DNA from 2 places in the Mesorhizobium sp. MC2-1-1 genome. Region 2 is predicted to be linked to the other one. Evidence: predicted binding sites of a transcription regulator. Region 2 holds the regulator's gene; the other holds the start of a gene.

Region 1 (7,884 bases), 2.8 Mb from region 2:
CTGCTCGACTGGGCGGCGGCCAAGGGCGAGAAGTGGGATGCCTCGATCGTCGGCGAGCCGACTAATCCAGATGCGCTGGGCGACATGATCAAGATCGGCCGGCGCGGCTCGCTGTCGGGCAGCGTGACGGTGAACGGGCGGCAGGGTCATGCCGCCTATCCGCAGCTTGCCGACAATCCGGTGCGCGGGCTGATCAGCCTGGTCGACGCGCTGCTTCATCCGGTGTTCGACAAGGGCACGAAGGATTTCCAGCCGACGAATCTCGAAGTGACCTCGATCGATGTCGGCAACCCTGCAACGAACGTCATCCCGGCCAGGGCGACCGCCATTTTCAACATCCGCTTCAACGACACATGGACGGCGGAAACGATCCAGGCCGAGATCCACAACCGGCTGGACCAGGCAGCGGGGCGCAGGAAATATCGGCCGGGCAAGAAGACGCCGGTCGACTACGAGCTCGTCTGGCGCGACCGGCCGAGCCATGTCTTCCTGACCCGCGACGACAAGCTGATCGATACGCTGAGCAGTTCGGTGGCCGCCGTGGTCGGCAGGACGCCGGCGCTCTCTACCTCCGGCGGCACGTCGGACGCGCGCTTCATCAAGGATTACTGCCCCGTGGTCGAGTTCGGGCTGGTCGGCAAGACCATGCATATGGTGGACGAGCGCGTCGCGCTCGCCGACCTCGAAACGCTGACACAAATCTACGAACGCTTCATCGAGGACTGGTTCGGACAGGGCCTTTCGTGACCATGCTTTCGGCGGACGAAACCTATGCTTCGCTGGCCGGCGCCTGGCGGCTGATGTTCGGCAAGGCCGACGGCCTGCGCCTGCTCGACCTCTCGGCGGACGGCTTCTGGAATTCCTTCTTCGCCGTTGTCGTGGCGGCGCCGGCGCTGATCGTCGGCTGGGTCGGGATCGCCAATGAGATCGGCGATCCCGAAGCCTTCGCCGGGCGCCTCGGCATGCTGATCCGGCTGGCGACGGTCGATATCGGCGCCTGGGTGCTGCCGCTTGTGGCGCTGGCGCTGGTCGCGCCGCGCGCCGGCATCGGCGGCCGCTTCGTCCACTATGTCGTTGCCTCGAACTGGGCGTCGGCGATCATCGCCTGGCTGATGCTGCCCTCGGCGCTGCTCAGGCTCTTCCTGCCCTCCACCAGCGAGATCAGCAGCGTTGTCTCGCTGTTTCTGTTCGCGCTGTCGGCGCTGCTGACATGGCGCATGACCAACGCGTCGATCGGCAAGGGCGCCGCCGTGGGCACCGCCGTCTTTGTCGGCATGTTCATTGCCTCGCTGCTCGTCCTGTTCGGCCTGCAGGCGCTGCTCGGCATCGACATACCCGCCGACGCCGGAGCTTAGGGCGCGATCCCGAAAAGCGGGAACCGATTTTCGGACAAGGATCATGCTCGGACAAAGAGTTGGATCGTGATGGCGATCCCACGAAACGCCATCATCATGGTTTGGAGCCGGACGATTTCGGGCCGAATCGACCTGAGACCACTCCGTCTCCAAATAAGAGAAATAGAGCACGATGCCGCCCGCAAGCCGCCTTGCGCTTTCGGCATTGCGCTCCAAGGCAATTCAGAAACAGCGCGGGACGGCTATTCGCCTGGAATCGCGTGAAACGGCAAATACGCACAAGAGCCTAAACCGGCTGGCGGCCGAAGTCTTGGAGGACACGGTCGACGGCGCCCATGTTTGGCAGCTCGACGCCGACGACCCCCCCGGGTCGCCTGGTTCATCGGCAGAACCGCACGCGCACGCTCAAATTCGATCATCCCGGTCTCGACACGGCGGCGACGCGCGATAGAGCCCGGCTGCTCATCCAGAACGGCATCGGCAGGCGCCGGCTTATCCGGGCCGGCGGTTCGCGATCAGGTCCGGCTCTCTTGCGGATAGTCGACGCCGACGAGAAAGAGGCCATCCGGCGGCGCCACCTGGCCGCAGGCGGCGCGGTCGCGCGCCTCGAGCGCCGCCCTGAGATCGGCCGCGCCCCAGGAGCCATCGCCGACGCGCCTCAGTGAGCCCACCATCGAACGCACCTGGTTGTGCAGGAAAGAGCGCGCCGAGGTGCGGACCTCGATGAAATCGCCATTGCGGCCGACGTCGAGACGCGCAAGCGTGCGCACCGGGCTTTCGGCCTGGCACTGGGTGGAGCGGAAGGTGGTGAAATCATGCCGGCCGAGCAGCACCTTGGCCGCCTCGTGCATGGCCTCCGCGTCGAGGCGCTTGGGCACCCACCAGACCTTGCCTTTTTCCAACGCCGCCGGGGCCCGGCGGTTGAGGATGCGGTAGAGATAGTGGCGGCCGGTGGCCGAAAAGCGCGCGTCAAAATCGTCGTCGGCAACAGCCGCCATCAGGATGGCGATGCGCGCGCCGGCCGCCTGCAGATGGGCGTTCACGGCATCGCGCACCTTGTCGCCCGGCCACGCTTTGGCGAGATCGACATGCGCCACCTGGGCGGTGGCGTGCACGCCGGCATCGGTGCGGCCGGCGGCACGTATTCTCACCTCTTCGCCGCAGAACTTCCCGATCGCCTGCTCGATCGCCTGCTGCACCGAGGGCTGGTCGGCCTGATGCTGCCAGCCGGCGAATTGGCTGCCGTCATACTCGATATCGAGCCGAAAACGCGGCATGCTCTGCGTTCTTTCGCGCTCGCCTCAAGCGGCGAGCGCCGTGAAGGCGGAAGCGTAGACCAGCCTGCCGGTTTCGGGCGCGTCGCTCCAGGCCAGCGCCTGCAGCGCCTCGCCCTGGTACTCGCTCTCGAACTTCGCCGCTCGGGCGTGGCTGTAGCCGAAGCGGCCGTAATAGGCCGGATCGCCCAGCACCACGGCAAGCTGCTCGCCCAATTCCTTGAGGCGGATATGCGCCTCGCGGATCAGCGCGCCGCCGATGCCGGTGCCGTGGAAGGAGGGTTCCACCGCCAGCGGCGCCAGCGCGACAGCCGCGAAGCGCCTGCCGCCATTTTGCACGTAAAGCCTGGAAAACAGGATGTGGCCGACAACCTGGCCGTCTTCCTCGGCAACCAATTCGACGACGGCATCGCCGCCTGTGACCAGAGCATCGACCAGGCCGGCTTCCGCCTGCTGGCCAAAGGCATGCTCCTCAACGAGGCGGATCGCCTCGCGATCCCGCGGCGTCGCCGTGCGTATCGACATCATGCTCATGTCAGTTTCGTTCCTTTTTCGATCTTGGCCCCGCGCAAAAACTCCTGCGCGGCGGCGGGCCTTCCGCCCGCCCGTTGAACTTCGACCAACCGGACCGCGCCCGACCCGCAGGCGACCGTCAGGCGGTCATCGAGAATTCCTCCCGACTCGCCGACGCCATCCGAGAGCGTCGAGCGAAGCAGTTTCAGCCGCTCCATGCGGCCGCCAATTTCGACCTCGCACCACGCGCCCGGAAAGGGCGAGAGGCCGCGAATGTGATTGTGGACTTCGCCAGAAGGCCGCGTCCAGTCTACGCGTGTCTCCGATTTATCGATCTTTCGGGCGTAGGTCACCCCTTCGGCCGCCTGCGGGGTAAATGTCAGACAATTTATCCCAAGTTGTGCGAGCGCCCGGACCATCAGCGAGGCTCCCTGCACCATCAGGCGATCATGCAATTCGCCGGCCGTCATATCGGGTTCGATGGTGCATTTTTCAACCAAGGCAACCGGTCCGGTATCCAGACCTTCTTCCATGCGCATGATCATCATGCCGGTCTCGCCGTCGCCGGCCATGATGGCGCGCTGGATGGGAGCAGCACCACGCCAGCGTGGCAAAAGCGAGGCATGGCCGTTGAGGCAGCCAAGCGTGGGCGCGTCCAGAATGGCCTTCGGCAGGAGCAGGCCATAGGCGACGACCACGGCGACCTCGGCCCGCAAGGCGGCGAAAGCCACCTGCTCCGCTTCGCCCTTCAGCGATGTGGGGGTGCGCACTTCCAGGCCCAGCCGCTCGGCCTCGCGCTGCACCGGCGAGGACGTCAGTTCCAGGCCGCGCCGTCCGGCGGCGCGCGGCGGCTGCGTGTAGACGGCCGCGATCTCATGGCCAGCCTCGGCGATGGCGCGCAAGGTCGGCACGGAAAAATCCGGCGTGCCCATGAAGATGACGCGAAGCGGCATGAGGTCCTGCGATCCTGTCTTGTCGTGGCTCCAGGGCTCGCGGGGCCTAACGGCCCTTAGCCCACCATTCGGCCGGGCGCCTTGTCCTTGGCGAGCTTCTTGAACTTCTTGACCACCATGTCGCGCTTCAGCTTCGAGATGTGGTCGATGAAGAGCACGCCGTTGAGATGGTCGATCTCATGCTGCAGGCAGGTTGCCATCAGACCCTCGGCCTGCATCTCCTGCAGCTTGGCGTCGCGGTCGAGATATTTTACTCGCACGGAAGCCGGGCGCTCGACCTCGGCATAGTAATCGGGGATCGACAGGCAGCCTTCCTCATAGACGGAGCGCTGGTCGGAGCTTCCCAGGATTTCGGGGTTGATGAAGACATGCGGCGCCGGCGGCTCGCCTTCCTTGGCAAGGTCGATGACCAGCATGCGCAGCGGCTCGCCGATCTGGATCGCCGCCAGACCGATGCCCGGCGCGTCATACATGGTCTCCAGCATGTCGTCGGCGAGCTTGCGCAAGGGCGCGTCGACGCGCTCGACCGGCTTGGACAGCTGGCGCAGGACGGGATCGGGGAGAATGATGAGCGGCTTGATCGACATGGCGTCTCACCTAAGACGTCGGTGGAAAAGCGTCAACCGGTGTGGAATCGGCTCGTTCACGTTTTGATCTGTGCCAGGCGACCGAATCGGTTATGCTGGCCTCATGAACGACATGACCACAATCCTTTCGCAACCGATCGCGCGGCTCGGCGCCTCAACGATCACGCTCGGCCAGGTGCTGGGTTTCGGCGCGTTGCTGCTGGTGGTGCTGTTTGTGGGATTGGCCGTCGCCTTGTTGCGCGCGGGCAGGGCGCGCGCGGTGGCCGCGGCGGAAGCTGCCGACCATGCCCGGGACACCGAGGCGCGCATCGCCGACGTCCTGCGGTCGCAGGCCGAGATGCACGGACGCATGGGAGCGATCGCCGAGGTGTTCGGCACGCGGCAAGCCGAGCTTACCCAGTCGCTGGGACAGCGGCTCGACGCCATGACCGGCCGCCTCGGCCAGACCATGGCCGAACAGACCAAGTCGACGCATGAGAGCCTGGCCAAGCTGCAGGAGCGGCTGGCGGTGATCGACACCGCGCAGGGCAACATCCAGTCGCTCGCCGGCCAGGTGGTGCAATTGCAGGCGATCCTCTCCAACAAGCAGACGCGCGGCGCCTTCGGCCAGTCGCGCATGGAAGCCATCGTCGCCGACGGGCTGCCGCATGGCGCCTATGAATTCCAGGCCAGCCTCTCCAACGGCAGCCGGCCCGACTGCCTGGTGCGGATGCCAAACGGCGCGCCGATGCTCGCCATCGACGCCAAGTTCCCGCTGGAAGCGTGGAACGCCATCCGCGCCGCCGAGGGCGCCGACATGCAGAAGGTGGCGGCGCAGTCCTTCCGGCGCGACATCGAGGTGCATATACGCGATATCGCCGAAAAGTACCTGATCCAGGGCGAGACCCAGGACACCGCCTTCATGTTCGTGCCGTCGGAGTCCGTATTCGCCGAGATCCACGAGAATTTCGAGGCGGTGGTGCAGAAGGCGCACCGCGCCCGCGTCGTCATCGTCTCGCCCTCGCTCCTGATGCTGTCCATCCAGGTGATCCAGTCGATCCTCAAAGACGCACGCATGCGCGAGCAGGCGCATCTGATCCAGGGCGAGGTCATCCGGCTGATGGAGGATGTGGGCCGGGTCGACGAGCGCGTGCGCCGGCTGCAGACCCATTTCGGCCAGGCGGCCAAGGACATCGACGACATCCTGGTCTCCACATCGAAGGTCACCAAGCGCGGCCAGAAGATCGAGGCGCTGGAATTCGCGGAGGGCGAGACCGAGGCCATGCGAAGTGCGGCGCCAAAGGCCGAAGGCGGCGCGAGGGTGGCCGATTCAAAGACAGGGCAGTTGAGGCTCCGGGTCGTCGAGGGCGACGAGTAGGTCGTCGCGCCAGCGAGCCGATCCGACGGCGCTACTGCTCTTCCGTCGTCGTCATGCCTTCGAATTCCGGAAGCCAGTGCAGGGCCGACCGGTGCCATTTCTGCTGTCTCGGGACCAAATCCTGACGCTGCCTTGCGGTCCCGACCCTGACGCCATAGACCTTCGGGCCGTCGCCGACCGACGTCGCGTAAAGATGCGAGCCGCAGTCGGCGCAAAAGGCCTGGGCGCGCCTGGCGCCGCTTGCCACGACCTTGATATAGATCTTCGGCGCGCCCCTGGTGATCCTGTAGTCGCTTTCCGGCGCCGGAACCGTCACCCGAAAGGCCGTGCCGGTCAGTTGCTGGCAGTCGGTGCAATGGCAGATCGAGGTCTTTTCCGGATCGACTTCCGCCTCATAAGCGATTGCGCCGCAATGGCATCCGCCGTCGATCTTCATCGGCCTTCCTCCTCAGTAAGCTTGCTGACTTGAACCTATCGCTCCCCCGAGGCCTCGGCGATGGCCTTGCGCCGCTGCTCCCATATGCCAGTTGCCTGCGGCTTGACGAAGAGCCTTGATATCTGAGGCATTTCCCGCTTCAGCCTTGCCTCCAGGCGCTCGACGCAGGCTTCGATCTCAGGCGCGGTGAGATGATCCTCGAATTCGATGCTCAAACCCGCCACGATCTCCTCCGGTCCGATATGGACGCTCAGGATCCCGTTCGCCCGTTGCACGGCGGGATCCTGCTGGACGATCGCCAGCACCTGCTTCTGCACCTCGGGTGAGGCGGGCTCGCCCAGCAGCAGGCCCTTGCTCTCGCGCGCCAGGAAGATGGCGGTGGCGCCGAGGATGATTGCGATGCCGATCGAGCCGACGCCATCGAGTTCGGGGATTTCCAGAAATTCAGCCGATAGGATGCCGGCGAAGGCGACGACGAGCCCGAGCAGCGCGGCGCTGTCTTCGAACAGCACGGTATAGACGCTCGGATCCTTGCTCGACTGCACGGCCTGCAGCCAGCCCTGCTTGCCCTTCTGCTGCCTGAACTCCTTCAGCGCCACCAGCCATGAACTACCCTCGAACAGCAAGGAGAGGCCAAGCACGACGTAGTTGACCTTGGCGTTGACCACCGGTTCAGGCGCCATGATGTGGATGACGCCTTCATAGAAGGAGACGCCGGCGCCAAGCGCGAACACCAGGAGCGCCACGATAAGGCTCCAGAAATAGAGTTCGCGTCCGTGGCCGAGCGGGTGCGTGCGGTCGGGCGGCCGCGCGGCGCGGCGCATGCCATAGAGCAGCAGCCCGCCGTTGCCTGTGTCGACCAGCGAATGCACACCTTCCGACAGCATGGCGGACGAGCCCGTGAAGGCCGCCGCCGCGAATTTTGTCAGCGCGATCGCAAGATTGCCGGCGAGCGCGGCGTAGATCACTTTTTTCGAGCCGGCGTGGCTTGCCATCTGGTTCCTGACCCTGTCCGACACGACCGACCTTAGCGGCCGGCCGGCCGAAGCTCCACAGATATGCACAACGCGCTGACGGTCCGGTCGTTCAATGCGCAGGGTGGCTCGTGACGCGAAACTGCTATTCGACGACTTCGTCGGTCCATACTCTGAAACCGGCGAGCGTGCCCGGTCCAAAGATATGGGTCAGCGGCACATCGGCCGCGTCTCGGCCGGAAGCAATCAGGATGCGGCCGATGCGCGGCGCATTGTTGCGTGGATCAAAAGCATGCCAGCGGCCGCCGAGATAGACTTCCATCCAAGCGGCGAAATCCATCGGAGCCCAGGGCTTTGGCAGGCCGATGTCGCTGATATAGCCGGTGCAGTAACGGGTCGGGATGTTAAGCGCGCGGCAAAAGGCGACGGCGAGAT
Region 2 (7,884 bases):
TCGCGCTGCTCTCGATCGCCTGCTACCTCGTGATCTCCGGTATCGTGGTGGCGGCCGAGCGAAGCTTCATCATGCTGGCGGTCATGCTTGTCGCCGTGCTCTTCGACCGCGCGGCGCTGACGATGCGAAACCTGGCGATCTCGGCCATCGCCGTCATCCTCGTCTCGCCGCATGAAGTGGTCGGCCCGAGCTTCCAGATGTCTTTCGCCGCCACTGCTGCGCTCGTCGGCGCCTATGCCGGCTTTGCCGACTACCGCGCCGGCAAAACGACCACGCCGCCGGCAAGGCGCTCGTTTGTCGGCTTCGTCTCTCGAAAACTGGCGGTTGGAGTGGGTGGAGCCGCGATTACCTCGCTTGTCGCGGGCAGCGCGACATTGCTGTTCGCAATCTGGCACTTCCAGCGTGTGTCGCCGCTCAGCTTGCTGGCCAATCTGGCGGTCATGCCGATCGTCTCTCTGATCGTCATGCCGTTCGCCGTGCTTAGCGCACTGGCCATGCCCTTCGGCTTTGACGGTCCTTTTCTCTATGTGATGGGCAAGGGGCTCACCGCGATGATAGCCATCTCGGCATGGATTTCCGAGCGCTCGCCGGTCGATGCCGTCGGGCTTATCTCGATCCAGTCCGTGCTGCTAGCAACCATCGCGCTCGTCATCGCAACCATGGCCACCACCTGGCTGAGGCTAGCCGCCGTTCCGTTCGCGCTCGCCGCGCTGCTGGCCATCCCGCATGTCCGAACGCCTGATGTGCTCATTTCAGAGGATGCCCATCTGGTGGCAATGCCGATCGGCGGCGGAGAGCTTGCCATCAACCGCGAACGCTCCAATGAGTTCACCACCGACAATTGGAAACGGGCGCTGAAAGCCGAGCAAATCGTGCCGCCGGAGACATTCGCCAACGGGGCGCTCGACATCGCCGACCCCGTCGACCTGCCGGCGGGCTCGCCCTTCTACTGTATCGGCGATCTCTGCATCGGCCGGTATCCTTCCGGCGCGATCGTGGCGCTCGCCGAGACCCGAGACAACGCCCGGTCGGCCTGCGGGTTCGCGGACCTCATCGTCATCAACGACGCCACGGCCTACAACCCATGCCGCGATCCGCGCGTGCTCGTCGTCACCAAACGGCAACTGGCGCGCGGCGGCAGCGCCGCCATCTTCTTCGATCCGCAATCGGCAACCGCGCGGCCGGCCATCAGCTACGCGGTCCAAGAACCGTATCGGCCATGGCACGAGCAGCGGAAATACGCGCGCGAGGCGAGGGGGCTGCCTCCGTACAAGCGACAGGAAAAAGCGAACATCAAACCGGCGCCCACTCAGTAACGCCGGATCAGCCCGACCAGCTTGCCCTGAACCTTTACCCGATCCGGTCCGAATATCCGGGTCTCATAGGCCGGGTTGGCCGCCTCGAGCGCGATCGAGGCGCCCTTGCGGCGGAAGCGCTTGAGCGTCGCTTCCTCGTCGTCGACCAGCGCCACCACGATCTCGCCCGGGCTTGCCGTGTTGGCGTTGCGGATGATAACGGTGTCGCCGTCGAAGATGCCGGCCTCGATCATCGAGTCGCCCTTGACCTCCAGCGCATAATGCTCGCCGCCGGTGATCATGTCCGGGGGCACAGTGATCGAATGCGTCTGGTGCTGGATGGCGTCGATCGGCACACCGGCGGCGATGCGGCCCATAACCGGGATGGAAACGGCCGAAGTGGATTCATCGTCATTGCTGGGCGTCGGCGTGCGCGACGGCGTCGCCGGCTTGACCTGTCGACCGAGATTGCCCTGGCCCCCCTGGATGACGCTAGGCGAAAACTTCTTAGCGGCATTCAAGCCAGGCGCGATCGAGTCGGGAAGCCGCAAGACCTCCAATGCGCGCGCCCGGTTCGGCAGCCGGCGAATGAAACCGCGCTCTTCCAGCGCCGTGATCAGACGGTGGATGCCGGACTTCGAGGCGAGGTCGAGCGCCTCCTTCATCTCGTCGAAGGATGGAGGAATCCCGCTCTCCTTCAGGCGTTCATGGATGAACATCAGGAGTTCATGTTGTTTGCGCGTCAGCATCGGCGGCCCCCACGGGTTCTGAAACCAGAATCAGAAAAACAAACCCAGAACAAACACTATCTGTTCCAGTTGTGTTCCGCAACCGTTTAAAGTTTAGTGAATTTGTTAGGACCGCCGAAACAATGTTGCATCCGAGGGGCCTTGGCCGCTACCTGTAGCGCAGTGGCATTGATTCCGCTCGAATTTGCAGCCTTGCTTAAATGGGAACAGCGGGTGGCGGCATCACGGAAGTGCCGGGTGCGATCGCGCATACATCGATTGCGCATGCCGCACCGTGAACGAAACGAACCCAAAATGCCAACGTCGGCGATTTGCCGGTTCACGGTTCTCGCCCTCCATGGACCAGCTAACACAGGACGAAAGGTTCTTGCCCGGACGCCGACGGTGGTGAGACAACCGCTCTTGGCCAGCCGTGAGCGGCGGGCATTCCGAAATGTAGGCGGTAGCATAATGGGGGGAATTCCTGATCTCGCCGAGATCGAGGCTATGGACGCAGCAGATCCGCTGCGTGCCTTGCGCGATCAATTCGTCCTGCCGGAAGGGGTGATCTATCTCGACGGGAATTCGTTGGGAGCCGCTCCACACGCCGCATTCGAGGAACTGCGCAAAGCAGCTAACGAGGAGTGGGCGCATGACCTCATTCGTGCCTGGAACAAGGATGGATGGTTCGACATGCCGGTCGAACTGGGCGACCAGCTCGGGCGGCTGATCGGCGCGGCGCCTGGCCAGACCGTGGTCTGCGACACCACGTCGATCAACATCTACAAGGTGCTGCATGCGGCGATGGCGATGCGGCCGGGCCGAACCGTGATCGTTGCCGAGGGCGACAGTTTTCCGACCGATCTCTATATGGCCGAAGGCGTGGCCTCGACCGGAAAGAACACCGTCCTGCGCCTGGCCGGCGTGCACGCGCCAACCATCGAGGAACTGATCGACGAAAGCACCGCGGTGGTGCTGGTCAACCACGTCAACTACAAGTCCGGCGAGTTGCGCGACATGGCGGCGCTCACGCGCAAGGCGCATGACGCCGGTGCGCTGATCGTATGGGATCTGTGTCACAGCGCGGGGGCCATGCCGGTTGAACTTGACAGGGCGAACGCCGATTTCGCGGTCGGCTGCACCTATAAATATCTCAACGGGGGGCCAGGTTCACCCGCGTTCATCTATGCGGCCGAGCGGCATCTTGCCGATGTGCAGCAGCCCCTCAGCGGGTGGTGGGGCCACGCGCGGCCGTTCGCCTTCGAGCAAGCCTATGCGCCGGACACCGGCATCCGTCGGTTCCTGTGCGGCACGCAGCCGGTCCTGTCGATGCGCACGCTGAAGGGCGCGCTCGACGTCTGGAACGGCGTCGACCTGGCGATGGTGAGAAGGAAGAGCACCGCGCTGGCCGATCTGTTCATCGAACTCGTCGAGGCAAGATGCGGAGGTTACGATCTTACTCTCGAAAGTACCCGCGACGGCGCCAAACGCGGCAGCCAGATTTCATTCATTCACCCGCATGGCTACCGGATCATGCAGGCCCTGATCGAACGCGGCGTGATCGGCGATTTTCGGGCGCCGTCGACCATGCGCTTCGGCTTCACGCCACTCTATGTCGGCTACAGCGACGTGTGGCGCGCCGTGGAGGTGCTCGCCGACATACTGCGAAGCGGCGCCTGGCGAGAGGCGCGCTTCGCCGTCAAGGCCACCGTCACCTGAGTCTTGGGTCGGCGATGCCATGAGAAGCCAATCAAAGTTGACCTGACCGCGGGAGGGGCCCTGTGCTCGAACACCGTATTGCCGACTGGAACGACGCCTATGCCAACGGCGCGAACATCGCCGGCGGCGATCGTTGGCCGGCGGCGTGGGACCAGCCGGCGCAGGCATTTCGCGAAGAGTTGCTGACCCAGGGCAGGGCGCGGCTCGACATCGCCTATGGCGAAGCGCCGCGCAACCAGCTCGATCTGTTTCTACCGCCAGCGACGCCAAAGGGGCTCGTCGTGTTCATCCACGGCGGCTATTGGATGGGGTCGGGCCGAGAGTCCTGGTCGCATCTGGCCGGAGGCGCGGTCGGCCGAGGCTTTGCCGTCGCAATGCCCTCCTACACGCTATGCCCGAAGATCAGGATCAGCGGCATCGTCGGCGAAGCCTCGGTCGCGATCGAGAGGGCGGCAGCCATGGTCGATGGTCCGCTGATGCTGGCCGGGCACTCGGCCGGCGGACATCTCGTCAGCCGGATGGTGACCGCGACATCGCCGCTCTCGCCCGACGTGGCGCGGCGCATACGCCAGGTCATTTCGATTTCAGGCCTGCACGACCTTCGGCCTCTGATGCTCACCGCGCTGAACGAGACCCTCAATATCGACGAGCACGAAGCGTCGGCCGAAAGCCCTGCATTGCTGCGGCCCCGGAATGGAATCCGCATCACCTGTTGGGCCGGCGGCGGCGAGCGTTCGGAATTCCTGCGCCAGAGCGCGTTGCTTGCCAATATCTGGACCGGGCTTGGTGCCGCCACAGCTTCGGTGGTCGAGCCGGATCGGCATCATTTCAGTGTCGTCGACGGTCTTGTCGATCCCGCTCATCCCCTGACCCGTACGCTCGTCGATGAATGAGGATCGGCTTCAGCGCAGCATCAGAACGTTGCATTCGTCGCCGGCCTGCGCGGCCGGTGCGAAGGGCTCACGCACGATCAGCCCGTTGGCGTCGGCCAGCATGCGCAGCATCGAGGAGTCCTGGATGCCGAAAGGGGTCGCGACCAGCGTGTCGGCGTCCTCGCGCACGACGGCGCGCACATAGTCCTGTCTGAGGTCGTTGGCTTGCATAGCGGCGCCCAGACGGGCCGTTCGCACGTCCTGCCTGTGATCTCGGCCGCCGAGACGAGCGAGGAGCGGCTTCAGGAAGAGCTGAGAGCAGACGATGCTTGCCACCGGGTTGCCGGGCAGACCGACGCAGCGGACATTGCCGAGGCGGCCGAACATCAGCGGCTTGCCGGGACGCATGGCGATCTTCCAGAAGTCGAGCTTCATGCCTTCGCGGGTCAGTACGTCATGGATCAAGTCGTGATCGCCTACCGACGCCCCTCCGAGCGTGACGATGACGTCGGCGCGCGCCGCCACGGCTTTCCTGACCAACGCGGCGATAGCGTCCTGGCGGTCGGCGGCGATGCCGAGATCGAGCGCGCGCGCGCCGACCGACTGGGCAGCAGCGGCGACGCCATAGGCGTTGGAAGAAATGATCTGGTCGGGGCCGAGCGTGCTACCCGGCGGCAGCAACTCGTCGCCGGTGGCGATGATGGCGACCAGCGGCTGCCGCACGACCTTCAAGACAGGGTGGTTGGCCGAAGCTGCCAGCGAAAGTGCCGCGGCATCGAGCACGCGACCCTTTTGGAGCAGCACGTCCCCCTGGCCGAAGTCAAGACCGCGTCGGCGGACATTGCGGCCTTGCCCGGTAGGCTCCGTCACCTCGACCTTGCCGTTGCCGAGATCGCGCGCGTTTTCCTGGATGACGATGGTGTCGGCGCCTTCAGGCAGCGGCGCACCGGTGAAGATGCGCACGGCCTGGCCTGTTCCGACGGTTCCGGAGAAGCCGCGCCCGGCAGGCGCCATGCCTATGACCTCGAGCTCAGCCGGCGCCGAAGCGACATCGGCGGAACGCGCGGCATAGCCATCCATCGCGGAGGCGTTGAAAGGCGGCTGCGTACGCAGCGCCACAACCGGTTCCGCCAGGACCCGCCCTGCTGCTTGCGCGAGTGGAATGCTTTCGGCGGGCAAAGGCGCCGCGTCGTCGAGCAGGCGCTGTAGCGCCTCTGCGACCGGAACCAGCACCATCAGGGACCTACCTTGTAGTCGCCGGATTTGCCGCCGGTCTTCTCGACCAGCCGGATGCCGGAAATCACCATGCCACGGTCCGCCGCCTTGGCCATGTCGTAGATGGTGAGGCAGGCGACCGAGGCGGCGGTGAGCGCCTCCATCTCCACACCGGTCTTGCCGGTAACGCGGGCAAGCGCGGTGACCTTGAGACCAGGCAGCGTGCGGTCCGGCTCGATTTCAACGGCGACCTTGGTCAGAAGCAGCGGATGGCAGAGGGGGATCAGCTCATGCGTTTTCTTCGCCGCCATGATGCCTGCAATGCGGGCGGTGCCCAGAACATCCCCTTTCTTGGCGTCGCCGGCCAGGATCATCTCCAGCGTTTCCGGTCGCATCGAGACAAAACCTTCGGCAATCGCCGTGCGCGTCGTCTCGGCTTTGTCGCCTACATCGACCATATTGGCTTCGCCCTTGGCGCCAAGATGGGTAAGGGCCATGCTCAGACGGCCTCGGCCGCTGCCTTGCCCGTCAGCAGAAACCTGGTCGCAGCGGCCACGTCGGCTTGCCGCATGAGGCTCTCGCCGACAAGGAAGGCGCCGATGCCGGTCTTTCGCATCCTGAGGCAGTCGTCGTGGGTGAAGATGCCGCTCTCGCTGACGAGCAGGTAGCCGCCCGGCACCATTGGCGCCAGCCGCTCTGAGGTCGCAAGGCTGGTCTCGAAGGTCCGCAAATTGCGGTTGTTGATACCGATCAGCCGCGACGACAATTTCAGAGCGCGCTCCGTTTCGGCCTCGCCATGCACTTCGATCAGCGCGTCCATCCCGAGCTCGAAGGCGACTGCTTCCAATTCGCCAGCCAGTGCATCGTCCACGCTCGCCATAATGATCAGGATGGCGTCTGCGCCCCAGGCTCGTGCTTCGTAGACCTGGTAAGGGTCGAATAGGAAATCCTTCCGCAACGCGGGCAGGGACACCGCCTTGCGCGCGTTGGTGAGAAATTCCGGAGCGCCCTGGAAAGACGGGGTGTCTGTCAGCACCGAAAGGCAGGCGGCGCCACCTTTCTGATAGGCCTGCGCCAGTGACGGCGGGTCGAAATCGGCACGGATCAAACCCTTGGAAGGGCTGGCCTTCTTTATTTCGGCGATCAGGCCAAAGCTTCCCTCCCGACGCTTGGCCTCAAGCGCCGCCGAAAAACCGCGCGTCGCACCGGCATCCTTCGCCCGTGCCTTGATCTCGGCCAGCGGTATTTTCGCCTTCGCGGCCGCGATCTCGTCGCGCTTATAGGCTTCGATCTTGCGCAGAATATCCGACAAGGCCTTATCCGTTCGAAATCTCGACGAGCTTGTCCAGCACGCCAAGCGCGCGGCCGCTGTCGATCGCTTGCGCCGCCGCCGCGATTCCGTCGGCAAGCGTGGTCGCCTTGCCTGCCACGACCAGGCCGGCGCCGGCATTCATCAGCGCCGTGTCGCGATAGGCGCCGGCGGCACCGCCCAGCATATCGCGCAACTGCCTGGCATTGTAGGCTGCGTCGCCACCGCGCAGCTCTTCCTTGGTGTGCCGCTTCAGTCCGACTGCTTCCGGCGTCAGGGTGAATGTGCGGATCTCGCCGCCGGCGAGTTCGGCAACCTGGGTCTCGCCCGTGGTGGTGATCTCGTCATAGCCATCGCCATGGACGACCCAGGCGTGCTCCGCGCCTAGCGCCTTCAACGTCTCGGCCACCGGCATTATCCACTCCGGCAGGAAAACGCCGACCATCTGGCGGCTGACGCCGGCGGGATTCGACAGCGGTCCGAGCAGGTTGAAAATGGTGCGCGTGCCGAGCTCGACCCGGGTCGGTCCGACATGCTTCATCGCAGGATGGTGGGCCGGCGCGAACATGAAGCCGACGCCGGCCTCATGGATGCAGCGTCCGATCATTTCCGGCGAAATGTCGATCTTGACGCCCAGCGCCATCAGCACGTCCGCGGAGCCGGTCAGCGAGGACAGGCCGCGATTGCCGTGCTTGGCCACCGGCACGCCGGCGGCCGCGATGACGAAGGCCGAGGCGGTCGAGATG

Evidence for each region. The regulator LexA, encoded in region 2, represses DNA repair genes until DNA is damaged. The targets are predictions, from matches to a motif close to TGTTCNNNNTGTGTTCNG.
Region 1: ACR64R_RS22755 (DNA recombination protein RmuC) is a predicted target of LexA. The motif match lies at 4,736-4,753, and genes of this name have one in related genera.

The regions. Positions count from the first base shown of each region.
Region 1 is NZ_CP195205.1:4,578,617-4,586,500, reverse strand. It holds gene dapE (succinyl-diaminopimelate desuccinylase) at 1-747, shown strand, start outside; gene ACR64R_RS22780 (transporter) at 750-1,355, shown strand; gene truA (tRNA pseudouridine(38-40) synthase TruA) at 1,871-2,632, opposite strand; gene ACR64R_RS22770 (GNAT family N-acetyltransferase) at 2,657-3,163, opposite strand; gene fmt (methionyl-tRNA formyltransferase) at 3,160-4,095, opposite strand; gene def (peptide deformylase) at 4,152-4,682, opposite strand; gene ACR64R_RS22755 (DNA recombination protein RmuC) at 4,786-6,039, shown strand; gene ACR64R_RS22750 (GFA family protein) at 6,071-6,475, opposite strand; gene ACR64R_RS22745 (cation diffusion facilitator family transporter) at 6,511-7,470, opposite strand; gene ACR64R_RS22740 (transglutaminase-like domain-containing protein) at 7,595-7,884, opposite strand, start outside.
Region 2 is NZ_CP195205.1:1,768,112-1,775,995, reverse strand. It holds gene ACR64R_RS08980 (ComEC/Rec2 family competence protein) at 1-1,316, shown strand, start outside; gene lexA (transcriptional repressor LexA) at 1,310-2,044, opposite strand; gene kynU (kynureninase) at 2,495-3,742, shown strand; gene ACR64R_RS08965 (alpha/beta hydrolase) at 3,805-4,635, shown strand; gene ACR64R_RS08960 (molybdopterin molybdotransferase MoeA) at 4,645-5,850, opposite strand; gene moaC (cyclic pyranopterin monophosphate synthase MoaC) at 5,850-6,332, opposite strand; gene trpC (indole-3-glycerol phosphate synthase TrpC) at 6,329-7,141, opposite strand; gene trpD (anthranilate phosphoribosyltransferase) at 7,146-7,884, opposite strand, start outside.